DNA from 3 places in the Arthrobacter sp. UYCu712 genome. Region 1 is predicted to be linked to each of the others. Evidence: riboswitches for the same ligand, from Rfam matches in the RefSeq annotation. Region 1 holds a riboswitch; each other region holds the start of a gene.

Region 1 (4,142 bases):
CCGGAACAGTCCCGTCGAAGGGCGTATAGCCGGCGCCGCGGAACAGCATGCCGGCCGAGTGCACGATTGCCAGCTGCCGCGGGTCCGTGGGGTCAAGGGTGCGCAGGTATTCGCCGTAGCTCATCTCCCCGTCCCAGGGCTTGCCGAGGGCTCGGGTCTGGCGGTGGAAGTGGGCCAGCGAGTTCTCGTCCGGGGCGGGCATGGTCCGCAGGATCCCGACTTTTCCCTGGAGCATGATCCCGGCCGCCGCCATCCCGGTCATAAGCGAGATCTGGGCGTTCCAGTCCTCCACCGGCAGCGGCGGGGCCGCGACGATCCGGTAGCCGCCGTCGGCCAGCTGTTCGATCTCTTGTTCGGGCATGTTCAGGCTGGCGCCGCCGCGCAGCCGCTCAAGCTCCACCCGCTTGATCCCGACCTCCCTGAGCAGCTGCAGCACGGGCGCCGCGGTGCCGGCGTCGAGCTCCGCCTGGACTCCCGGGTAGCTCAGCTGGGCGCGGCTGCGGACCCGGGCCCGGCGCACCAGCACCGTGGAGACCTTGGCGGCGGCGTCCAGCTCGAATTCCCAGACGAAGGCGGCGCACAGCTGGCCGGCGAGCAGGCTGCCCGCCTCCTCGCTGATGACCTCCGGGTGCAGCGGGATCCGCCCGTCGGGGGTGTAGAAGGTCTGCCCGCGGCGGCGCGTTTCGGCGTCGAGCGCGCCGCCCGGCGTCACGAAGGAGGGGACGTCGGCGATGGCGTAGTAGACCTTGTAGCCCTCGCCGGATCGGTCGATGTGGAGGGCCTGGTCAAGGTCGGTGGAGGATTCCGGATCGATGGTCACGAACTCGATGTGGGTGAAGTCGAGCCCCGGCAGTTCGTGCCCGGCCACTGCCTCCTTGGCCTCCCGGAGCGCGTCCTCGGGGAACGGGCCCGGCAGTTCCAGCGTGGTGCGCAGCGCGTTCAGCGCCAGGGCGAGCTGGCTGTTCTGCCGGTGGACGCTGGGGGTCAGGCGATGATGGGACACGAAAATCAGGTTAGCTCCATTTGCGCCATTAGTCTTGGATCATGACCACATCCCCGGCCGATCCTGCCCGCTACAACAGCTTTCTTATGGATCTGCTCGGCGTGATGGCCTACGGCGAACTTTCGGCCTTTGAACGGCTGTCCTCCGACGCACGGTATTCGCCCACCCTGCACGACCGTGCCGTGTTAGGCCGGATCGCAGTGATCGAGTTCCAGCATTATGAACTGGTCAGTGCCAGGCTGGAGGAAATGGGACTGGACACGGAGACGGCCATGCTGCCCTTCCAGCCCTCCGTGGACCACTTCCACGAACGCACCCGCCCGGCCGACTGGTTCGAATCCCTGATGAAGGCCTACGTGATCGACACCGTGTCCGCGGATTTCTACCGCGCCGTCGCCCGGCACGTCGACGACTCGACCCGCGGCCTGGTCGATCGGATCCAGGCGGACGAGGAAGCGACGGCGGTGCTGCGGGACCGGCTCAGGACGGCCCTTGCCGATGACCCGCGGCTGGCGTCCCGGCTGTCGCTGTGGGCGAGGCGGCTGCTGGGTGAGGCCCTGACGCAGGCCCGGCGGGTCAGCTTCGAGCACGCGTTCCTCGGCGGACTGATCGGTGCGGACGAGGAAAAGTCCCGGGAGCTGGTCCGCGAACTGACCGTCGAGCTGGCGGCCAGCCACTCAAGCAGGATGCGCCAGCTGGGGCTGGCCGGGTAGGCCTCCCCTCCAGTGCTGCGCGGTCAGTCCTCCGCGGCGTCGAGGGCGGCGAGCAGGGCACGGGCGGCACCTGCGGGATCGTTGGCCTCGGTGATGGCCCGGACCACCACGATCCGGCGTGCGCCGGCCTCCACCACCTGCCCCACGTTCCCCAGATCGATGCCGCCGATGGCAAACCACGGCACCGTGCGGCCATCAGTGCCGCCTACAGTGCCGTCATCCGCGGCTTCGGCGCGGCGGACCGCCGATGCGGCGTACCGCACCAGGTCCAGCCCGACGGCGGAGCGGCCCGGCTTGGTGGGGGTGGCCCACACGGGTCCCACGCAGAAGTAGCCCAGCCCGGTGCCGGCGGCGGAAGCGGCAATGGCGGCCTCCACCTGCTCCGGGCTGTGCGTCGACAGCCCGATCATGGTGTCCGCGCCAAGGAAGCCCCGGGCGGCCGCCAGCGGGATGTCCTTCTGGCCGATGTGGAACACCGGCGCGCCGGACAGCGAGGCGAGGTCTGCGCGGTCGTTGACGGCCCAGGGCCGGCCGTGCCGGCCGGCGGCCTGGCGCAGGACCTCGAGCAATTCGAGTTCCTCGGCCGCCTCGATGGACTTGTCGCGCAGCTGGATGATGTCGACGCCGCCGGCGAAGGCGGCATCCACGAAGTCCCCGAAATCACCGCGGTCCTTGCGGGCGTCGGTGCACAGGTACAGGCGGGCGGGGGTGTGGACGGGATCCTGGCGCATGCCCCAAGCCTAGTTCCTCTAAACTGGGGCAATACCGCGGGAGCCCGCTGCAGCCGTTCGCCATTGCGTCCGGCGCCGAAGGGGCTGAGAGGGCATCAGAGCCGACCGCTTGACCTGATCCGGTTAGTACCGGCGTAGGGAAGGAATCCTTCTTGGGCACTCCAGTTAGTTTCGATGCCGGCAATCGTGACGGCACCCAGGACGGCACCGGCCGGGAATGTTACGACGTCGCCGTGATCGGCGGCGGCGTGGTGGGCCACGGCATCGCCTGGGCCGCCCGGCAGTCGGGCCGCTCCGTGGCCCTGATCGACGACGCCCCCGGCAGCGGCGCGAGCTGGGCGGCCGCTGGCATGCTCGCCCCCGTGAGCGAACTCCACTACCAGGAGGAAGACCTGCTGGAGCTCATGCTCGAATCCTCGCGGCTGTGGCCGGACTTCGCGGCACAGCTGGAAAGCAACGCCGGGACAGCCGCCGTAAAAGCCGCCGGGACTGCCGCCGGCCCGGACACCGGAACCGGATACGTCACGACGCCGACCCTCGCGGTGGGCGCCGACGCGGCCGACCGCCGGGCGCTCGCGGACCTGCGGACGGTGCAGCAGGCCTGCGGGCTCACAGTGGAGCCGTTGACCGTCCGCGAGGCACGCGGCCGGGAACCCCTGCTGAGCCCGGCGATCTCCTGCGCCTTCGACATCCCCGCCGACCACCAGGTGGATCCCCGCCGCCTGCTCGCCCGGATCAGTGAACTCCTGGCGGCGGACAGCCACTGCGACACCGTCAGCCGCCTGGCTGCCGGACTGCTGTGGGCGGCTGGCCGCGTCAGCGGAGTCAGCCTGGCCGGCGGAGGGGACGTCCGGGCCCGGGAGACCATCGTGGCCAACGGCCTCGGCGCAGCGGGACTCGGCGGCCTGCCGGCCGGGCTCGCCCTGCCGCTGCGGCCCGTCCACGGCGACATCCTGAGGCTCCGAGTGCCCGCGCATCTGCGGCCGCTGCTGGGCTCCACGGTCCGCGGACTGGTCCGCGGCGTGCCCGTGTACATTGTTCCGCGGCTGGACGGCACGGTGGTGATCGGCGCGACGCAGCGTGAGGACGCACTCGCGGACCGGGATGCCCCCGGCTCCGGCGCGGTGTCCGCCGGAGGCGTGTACCAGCTGCTCCGGGACGCCCAGCAACTGCTTCCCGCGGTCGCGGAGCTGGAACTGCTCGAAGCGACCTCGCGGGCACGGCCCGGGACGCCGGACAACGCCCCGCTGCTTGGCCGCGTGGCGGACCGGGCCCCGGGCCGCGCCGGGGACGTCGGGGGACTGATCATCGCCACCGGATTCTTCCGGCACGGCATCCTCCTGACCCCCGCCGCCGCGCGGATCTGCCGGCAGCTGCTGGAGGGCACGGCGGACGCCCGCTGGGCCCGCTTCCGGCCCGACCGGTTCAGTGCCGCCGCCCACCACCCCGCCCCGCACCACGTCCGTCCCCTTCCAGAGCACAGCAAGGAAACCGCATGAACATCACACTCAACGGGTCGGATCACACGGTCCCCGACGGCGCCTCCGTCAGTACCCTGGTCAGCCAGGTCACCGGCCGGCCGCTGGCGCCGAACGGGCAGTCCGCGGACGGCAGGAAGCTCGGCGTCGCGGTGGCGCGCAACGCCGCGGTGGTGCCCCGCAGCCAGTGGCACGGCACCGCGCTCGCCGACGGCGA
Region 2 (4,142 bases), on a different contig from region 1:
ACCCTGGTGGAGCCGGCCTGCCTCTCGCTCACGGCGGAACTTCCGGCGACGGCGGCGCACCGGGCGCTTATGCAGCCCCTGTTCGACGTCCGGCACCACCTCAGCAATGAGGATTTCGAGCGGGAATTCGTGCGCCGGGTGTTCTCGGCCGAGGCAACCGGGGACATCACCCCGGAGGGCCTCCGGGCGGCCCGGCGGCTCCGGCTGCAAGCACCGCCGTGGGAAGCCCCGCTGCACATTGTCCCGGGAGTTCCCACCCTGGTCCTGACCGGCGGCTGGGAGCCGCTCTACGAGGAAATCGCCGGCTACCTCCGCGAGACCGGCGCCCTGCACCGCATTGCCGCGGGCGGGCACCGGCCCCAGGATTCAGCAGAGGGCGACCAGGTTATCCGAGCCTTCATCGCCGACGTCGGCCGGCACCAGCACGCCCACGCCTCCTAGCCGGCTGCGGGTACGCCCACGGAAGGCTCCGGCAGGTAGACCTTGCCGCCCGAGGCGAGGAACTCATTGCTCTTTTCCCGCATTCCGGCCGCCAGCGCGGCAAGTGCGGCCTGCGAGTCCGCGGAGCCGTACTCGTCCCGGATGTCCTGGCTGATCCGCATGGAACAGAACTTGGGCCCGCACATCGAGCAGAAGTGCGCCGTCTTGGCCGGCTCGGCCGGCAGCGTCTCATCGTGGAAGGCCTCCGCCGTCACCGGGTCCAGCGACAGCGCGAACTGGTCCCGCCAGCGGAATTCAAAGCGGGCCTTGGACAGGGCGTCGTCGCGTTCATGCGCACCGGGGTGGCCCTTGGCGAGGTCGGCGGCATGGGCGGCGATCTTGTAGGTGATCACGCCGGTCTTCACATCGTCCTTGTTGGGCAGTCCGAGGTGTTCCTTGGGCGTGACGTAGCAGAGCATCGCGGTTCCGTAGCGCGCAATCTCCGTGGCGCCGATCGCCGAGGTGATGTGGTCATAGCCCGGTGCAATATCGGTGACCAGCGGCCCCAGCGTGTAGAACGGGGCGCCCTTACAGAGTTCCTGCTGGCGCTCCACGTTTTCCCGGACGAGGTGGAACGGCACGTGCCCCGGGCCCTCCACCATGACCTGCACATCGAACTCCCAGGCCCGCTGCGTGAGCTCGGCCAGGGTGTCCAGCTCGGCGAACTGCGCCGCGTCGTTGGCATCCGCCGTCGCGCCGGGCCGCAGCCCGTCACCGAGCGAGAAGGCGACGTCGTAGCGGGCGAAGATCTCGCACAGCTCATCGAAGTGCGTGTAGAGGAAGTTCTCCTGGTGGTGCGCCAGGCACCAGCCGGCCATGATCGCGCCGCCGCGGGACACGATGCCGGTGACCCGGTTGGCCGTCAGGGGCACGTAGCGCAGCAGCACCCCGGCGTGGATGGTCATGTAGTCCACGCCCTGCTCGCACTGTTCGATCACGGTGTCCCGAAAGATCTCCCACGTGAGGGCGTTGGCCTCGCCGTTGACCTTCTCCAGCGCCTGGTAGATCGGTACGGTCCCGATGGGCACGGGGGAGTTGCGGATGAGCCACTCCCGGGTGGTGTGGATGTCGTCCCCGGTGGAGAGGTCCATGACGGTGTCCGCGCCCCACTGAGTGGCCCACTGGAGTTTGTCGACTTCCTCCGCGATGGAGCTGGTCACGGCCGAGTTGCCGATGTTGGCGTTGATTTTCACCAGGAACGCCTTGCCGATGATCATCGGCTCCGATTCGGGGTGGTTGACGTTGTTGGGAATGATGGCGCGCCCAGCCGCCAGTTCGGAGCGGACCAGCGCGACGTCGCAGTTCTCGCGCAGCGCCACGAACCTCATCTCCTGGGTGATCACCCCGTCCCGGGCGTAGCGCATTTGCGTCACCGTCCGGCCGTCGGCGCCGCGGCGCGGCACGGGGCGGCCGCCCCTCCACTCGGCCGACGCCGCACCCCGGCGGACCGCGGACTTGCCGTCGTCGAGCAGCTCGCGTTCCCTGCCGGCGTAGGCTTCGGTGTCCGCCCTGGCCTCGATCCAGGGCGCGCGGAACGGCTCCAGCCCCCGGACCGGATCGCTCCCGGGGCCCGCCGTGCGGTACACCCGGAACGGGGCGTTGCGGGTGCCGCCGGGCGAATCCGCCAGCTCGATTTCGGTCACCGGGACACGGAGGCCGTGTTCGTCATCCGTAGTGAACGCCAACGAATGGGACGCCAGCGATTGTGTAGTTGCAGCGGCCTGGACTTGGACGGGCAGGTCCTGGACTGCCTGATTGTGGACAGGGCTGTGCTGTGTCAATTGCGTATTCACGGAATACTCACTTCCTTCGCCGGCATTACCCGGACAGGTTCAACGGTCGCAGGCTGCGTCAGCCCGATCTCAGCCCCTGCTGGGGCACCCGTGTGGTCGTAGACGAAGCTACCACAGGCCGTCCGGAAGGAGGCCGCGTGACGGCGGGCTGCCCGGCCGCGGTGTGAGCGTGGCATGGTGACTCTGCCCAGGGCTGTGCCCTGCATCAGGACGGCGACGCCGGAAGACCTCCCGGCGCTGCCGGTTGAGCCGCTCTTGCTGCTAGTGCATCCGGACTCTGCCCCGCGTGGGATGGCTACGAATCGATGACCCTCTGCACGATCGCTGACGTTCCGTTCTTTACGCGAGCTGCGGTTTCGAGGAATTCGGCGGATCGTCACGCGGATTAGGCTTTAGGCCATGAGCAGCATTATCGAGTTCAGCGGTCCCATCCTGACCGCGGCGGACCAGGAGCGCCACGGGCTCTGGTCGGTGGACGGCCTGTTGACCTTCGACCGTCCGGCCGGCGGACCGGACCTGGTGCTGGACGGGTGGGTCATTCCCGGGCTGGTGGACGCGCACTGCCACATCGGGCTGGGCCCCGGCGGGGATGTCCCGGACGCCGTGGCCGAGGCGCAGGCCCTGACGGACCGCGACGCCGGCACCCTGCTTGTGCGGGACGCCGGCGCCGTGCATGACACCCGCTGGCTCCAGCAGCGCGCCGACCTGCCCCGCATCATCCGCGCAGGCCGGCACATCGCCCGGACCCGGCGTTACCTGCGCGGCTTCGCCGTCGAGGTGGAGCCGGAGGACCTGGTGGAGGCCGTACGCAAACAGGCCCGCGCCGGCGACGGCTGGGTCAAGCTCGTGGGGGACTGGATCGACCGCGACGCCGGCGACCTCGCCCCCAGCTTCCCGGCTCGGGTGCTCGCGGACGCCGTACGGGCCGCCCACGATGAAGGCGCCCGGGTGACGGCGCACTGCTTCGCCGAAGACACCCTCGACGACATGCTCGACGCCGGGATCGACTGCATCGAACACGGCACGGGCCTGCTGCCGCGGCACCTGCCGCGTTTCGCGGAGCAGGGCGTGCCGATCGTCCCCACCCTGATCAACATCGCCACCTTTCCGGACATCGCGGCGCAGGCGGACGCCAGGTTCCCCCGCTATGCCGCGCACATGCGCGCGCTCTGGGAACGCCGCGCCGAGCGGATCCTCGAAGCCTTCGAGGCCGGGGTGGCCATCTATGCGGGCACCGATGCCGGCAGCGTGATCAGGCACGGCCGGATCGTCGACGAGATCAACGCCCTGCACGCAGCGGGCCTCCCGGCCCGGGCTGCCCTCGACGCCGGAGCCTGGGCCGCGCGGCGCTGGCTGGGCGCGGAATCCATCGGCGAAGGGGCCAGCGCCGATGTCCTCGTCACGGCGGAGGATCCGCGGAGCCATCCCGCCACGCTGCGGCAACTCAAACACATCGTGCTGCGCGGGCAGCCGGTCCGGCGCGAACCATCCACCCATTAGGAATAAATTGAAGCTTCAAGTAATTTATCTTCATGAAGGGTCATCGAAGAACGGTGGCCGCCGAAGCACCGGAGCGATGACATGACCGCAGAAGCCAGCACCCAGGATCTCCTTCCCGCCGAACTCACCATGGGCACCGTGATGCTCAAGGTCGGCGACATGAAGCTCATGACCGACTACTACCAGCGCGCCCTCGGCCTCGACGTCGTCGCCGAGCAGGACGGCGGGCTCTACCTGGGCCGCCGGCAGAAGCCGCTGGTCCACCTGGCTCCGGCGCCCGGGCTCAGCATCCCCGCCCGCGGCGAGGCTGGACTCTTCCACACCGCCCTGCTGTTCGACGACCAGCCGTCCCTCGCCGCCACCGTGGCC
Region 3 (4,142 bases), on a different contig from region 1:
TGGAGCGGACCTAATGGCCCGCCCCACCGATTTAGAACGTTTTGTTACTCTGCAGCTGCAGCAGCCACGATGTTCACAACGCGGCGACCACGGCGGGTGCCGAACTCGACAGCACCGGGGGTCAGGGCGAACAGGGTGTCGTCCCCGCCGCGGCCTACGCCGGCGCCCGGGTGGAAGTGGGTGCCCCGCTGGCGGACGATGATCTCGCCTGCGGAAACTACCTGGCCACCGAAGCGCTTGACGCCGAGGTACTGGGCGTTGGAGTCACGACCGTTGCGAGTGGAACTCGCGCCTTTTTTATGTGCCATTTGGAATGCCTGCCTTCAAAAATTCTGGGGAATCTGCTGGAACCTGAACAGTAACGAAGAGTTACTTGATACCGGTGATCTTGACCTTGGTCAATTCCTGACGGTGACCCTGGCGCTTCTTGTAACCGGTCTTGTTCTTGAACTTCTGGATGACGATCTTCGGACCACGGAGGTCTTCGAGGATCTCAGCCGTAACCGTTACCTTGGCCAGGTCCGCAGCAGCAGAGGTGACTTTGTCACCGTCTACCAGGAGCAGTGCGGGCAACTCAAAGGTGCTGCCGGCTCCACCGGGGACGCGGTTCAGGGTAACGAAGTCTCCAACGGAAACCTTCTCTTGGCGGCCGCCTGCGCGGACAATCGCGTACACCACTGGGGAACTCACTTCTCTCGACGTTTATTACTAGATTTGCGTGCGGAACCTGGTCCAAATTGTTTGGCTGGCTCACGCTGTGCCTCTACGCCGGTGGGTTCCCCGGGGGGACCCATGAGCTATCCCGTGGACATTCGCATTCGAATAACGAATGGAGTGTCCTCAAGGTCATAACCCAAGTGTTGGCGTAAGCACCGAAGATCTAGACTACGCTAATTTTGCCTTCGGCCGCAAATGAGGCTGGCTCCGGAGGGGCCTTGCGTGATGGACGCAACTCGATCTAGGCCGAGCGCTCCCGCAACGACTTCCGGAACCGTGCCCCACTATCGTACAGGCTGGCCGGGGCGCCTGCGCTCAGGCGTGCAGCCTCGGCGCGTCGAAGAAGTCGATCTCGTAGCGCGCCGACTGCCGGAAGGCCAGAACCATGGCGTCCCGCTCGGCGGCGGAGGCCGCCCGCGCTGCCCGGTCGGTCAGGGCGATCGCCTGCCGCGTCGCTGCGGCGAAGTCCTCGTCGGCGTATGTGCGGAGCCACTCGGCGTAGGGGTGCGCTGCGGGGGCACCAGCCGCCAGGAACTGTGCGTGCAGGGTCGCGCCGACCTCGGCGTAGAGCCAGAAGCACGGCAGCGCCGCGGCCACCAGCACCCCGTAGCTGCCGGAACCCGAGGCGGCCAGCAGGTGGTCAACATAGGATTTCGTGACCGGCCCCAGCTGCACGTCCGCGGGCCGGGTGCTGAGCCAGTTCCGGTGCAGCTCCGATTCGACCTCGAGGCACTGTTGTGCCGAGCGTGCCCAGAACAGCTGTTCGGCTTCGGTGGGCGCGATTGCGGATGCCCGGGCCAGCACCCGCGAGTAGCCGTTGAGGTACAGGGCGTCCTGGGCCAGATAGTAGGCGAAGTCCTTTTCGGGCAGTGAGCCGTCGGCCAGGCCCCGGATGAACTCCAGGCCGTAGATGGCGGCGAGGTCCGCCGCGGCGCCCTTCCCGAGGGCAGCCACGAACGCCCCTTCGTCCGGTATGCGGTAGCCGGTGTTGCCCTCATCCGTGCCGCCATGGCCTTCGGCTGCGTGGGCCCCAGCGCCGTGGTCCTCGGTCAGGTGCTGCACGCGGTGGAAGTGGTGGACCGGACCGTTGCCCGTCCCGACGTCCAGGCGGTCCGAGGCGCGCAGCGCACCCTCCAGCCAGGGCTTGACCTCCCGGAGGGCCGCCTCCCAGTCCCCCACCCGGGCCTGCACGGTGGCCAGCGCCGAGGACAGTGAACATCCGGTCCCGTGGCTGTTGCGGGTGGACACGCGCCCGCCGGCCACCACCACCGTCTCCTGGCCGAGCACTCCCCCGGTGTTGATAAGCGCGTCGGGGCAGCCAACGTCGTCCCCGCCGGCGGTTCCGCCGGCGTTTCCTTCCAGGTGGCCGCCCTTCACCAGTACCGTGGTGCCGGCCAGGGCGGCGAGGCGCTTGCCTTGGTCCAGGGCTTCTGCCCAGTCGGCGGCGACGGGTTCCCGGAGGAGGATGCTGAGTTCGGCGAGATTGGGCGTGATCAGGTCCGCGAGCGGCAGCAGCGCGTGCAGGGCGGCTTCGGCTGTTTCCTGCAGGAGCCGGTCACCGCTGGTGGCGACCATCACCGGGTCAAGGACGACGACGCCGGGCCGGGTTTCTTCGACCCAGCGGCGGACGGCATCGATGACGCCGGCGTCGCCCAGCATGCCGATCTTGACGGCGTCGATGCCGATGTCCGCGCTCAGGGCGTCCAGCTGCGCGGTCAGGAAGCCCGCCGGCGGGATGTGGACGGCGCTGACGCCGCGGGTGTTCTGCGCAGTGAGGGCGGTGATCGCGGCCATACCGTAGCCGCCGTGCGCGGCGATGCTTTTCAGGTCGGCCTGGATGCCTGCACCGCCGGACGGGTCCGAACCCGCGATGGCCAGGACCCGCGGAATCCGGGGCCGGATGCCGCCCGGGGCGGCGGGCGCGGCGGGAACTGGCGGCAGAAACGCCGAGGTAGGAACAGGTGAAGCCACGAAAGACATCCCTTCGCCGGTGCTAACCGGACAGGTTCGACGGGTCTGGATCTCAGCCGGCTCGATGCGCGGCACCCCGTGTCAGTCCCCCAGCCTAGCCTTTGCGGCTTAACGACGCCGCGGGCGCGGTCCGGATCGGCGAATTGCTCCGCCGTTCCGGACCACACCCGCGGCCACGCTGAACTGTCTTGCTGCCGGCTCCTAAAGCTCCGACGCCGGGACGCCGACGCCGAGGATGATCGGCTCGTTCGCGGCTGCCGGCTTGGCCGCCGGCTTGTCGGCGGTCATGGCCGGGGCCTTGGCCTCGTGGACGGATCCGGCCGCGGACGCGGTGGTCGCCTCGCGGTGCTCCACAGACGTCTCGTTGGCTGCACCCTGGGCGCGGCTCGCGCTCCGGTTGCGGCGGACGCGGCGGCCACGGGTGGTGCCCGCCTCGGCGTCGGCGTCGACCCGGACCTGCGCCGGTGCGTTGGACGCTGCCGGTGCCTTGGCCGGCGCCTTGGCCGCGGGGGCGCGGTCCACTACGGGCCTGCTCGTCTCGGCTCCGCCCAGATTGGCGAAGGCCTCCGTCAGCAGGTCCAGGGTGAGGGCCGGAGCCGTTGATTCGTCGGCGTGATCGACGAACGGCAAGGCTACCTGCTCGCCGCCGAAGGTCAGCACGGCCGCGGGGCGTCCGGCCGCTCCTTCCGTCACGGCCAGTTCCACGGCGGCTTCGACGGCGGCCTTGCGGGCCTCCGCTTCGTGCTGGCTGGTTCCGGCAGCCGCCTCCCCGTCGTGCAGGTGGGCGGCGTGCGCGGCGGCTGCGATGTTCGCCAGGGCGGCCCGGGTTGCCTCGGCCTTGGCGTGGCGCTCGGCGTCGGTGGGCTCGGCATGGACGGCTCCGGGTGCCGGCGGAACAAGCTCCGGCGTGCCCTGGCCGCCCTTGCCGCGGCGGCGGCTCTTGCGCTCGGTCCGCTGTGCCGGCTGGTTCTCGGTCCGCGGCACGTGGTGCTCGGCAGCCACGACGTTGGCGCGGCGGTGTTCCACCGGCTCGTCGTGCGTGACGATGCCACGCCCGGCGCAGGCGTCACACTGCTCGCCGAAGACTTCCAGCAGCCCGGTGCCCATCCGCTTGCGGGTCATCTGCACGAGTCCCAGCGAGGTCACCTCGGCCACCTGGTGCTTGGTCCGGTCGCGTCCCAGGCACTCCACCATGCGGCGCAGCACGAGGTCGCGGTTGGATTCGAGCACCATGTCGATGAAGTCGATCACGATGATGCCGCCGATGTCGCGGAGCCGGAGCTGCCGGACGACTTCCTCGGCCGCCTCCAGGTTGTTCTTGGTGACTGTTTCCTCGAGGTTGCCGCCGCTGCCGGTGAACTTGCCCGTGTTGACGTCCACCACGGTCATGGCTTCGGTGCGGTCGATCACGAGGGAACCGCCGGACGGCAGGAAGACCTTGCGGTCGAGCGCCT

The links. Region 1 has a riboswitch for thiamine pyrophosphate ahead of thiO (glycine oxidase ThiO). Riboswitches for the same ligand answer to the same signal wherever they lie in the genome.
Region 2: linked by a shared signal. The riboswitch ahead of thiC (phosphomethylpyrimidine synthase ThiC) and the one ahead of thiO (glycine oxidase ThiO) in region 1 are both predicted to bind thiamine pyrophosphate.
Region 3: linked by a shared signal. The riboswitch ahead of ABIB51_RS10410 (bifunctional hydroxymethylpyrimidine kinase/phosphomethylpyrimidine kinase) and the one ahead of thiO (glycine oxidase ThiO) in region 1 are both predicted to bind thiamine pyrophosphate.

Annotation. Positions count from the first base shown of each region.
Region 1 covers NZ_JBEPOZ010000001.1:278,304-282,445, forward strand. The annotation lists gene ABIB51_RS01425 (RNB domain-containing ribonuclease) at 1-1,003, opposite strand, end outside; gene ABIB51_RS01430 (ferritin-like fold-containing protein) at 1,045-1,716, shown strand; gene thiE (thiamine phosphate synthase) at 1,740-2,447, opposite strand; TPP riboswitch at 2,474-2,606, shown strand; gene thiO (glycine oxidase ThiO) at 2,600-3,946, shown strand; gene thiS (sulfur carrier protein ThiS) at 3,943-4,142, shown strand, end outside.
Region 2 covers NZ_JBEPOZ010000022.1:57,283-61,424, forward strand. The annotation lists gene ABIB51_RS18115 (alpha/beta fold hydrolase) at 1-441, shown strand, start outside; gene thiC (phosphomethylpyrimidine synthase ThiC) at 438-2,273, opposite strand; TPP riboswitch at 2,268-2,375, opposite strand; gene ABIB51_RS18125 (amidohydrolase family protein) at 2,673-3,773, shown strand; gene ABIB51_RS18130 (VOC family protein) at 3,855-4,142, shown strand, end outside.
Region 3 covers NZ_JBEPOZ010000008.1:123,696-127,837, reverse strand. The annotation lists gene rpmA (50S ribosomal protein L27) at 45-308, opposite strand; gene rplU (50S ribosomal protein L21) at 370-678, opposite strand; gene ABIB51_RS10410 (bifunctional hydroxymethylpyrimidine kinase/phosphomethylpyrimidine kinase) at 1,033-2,658, opposite strand; TPP riboswitch at 2,680-2,777, opposite strand; gene ABIB51_RS10405 (Rne/Rng family ribonuclease) at 2,890-4,142, opposite strand, start outside.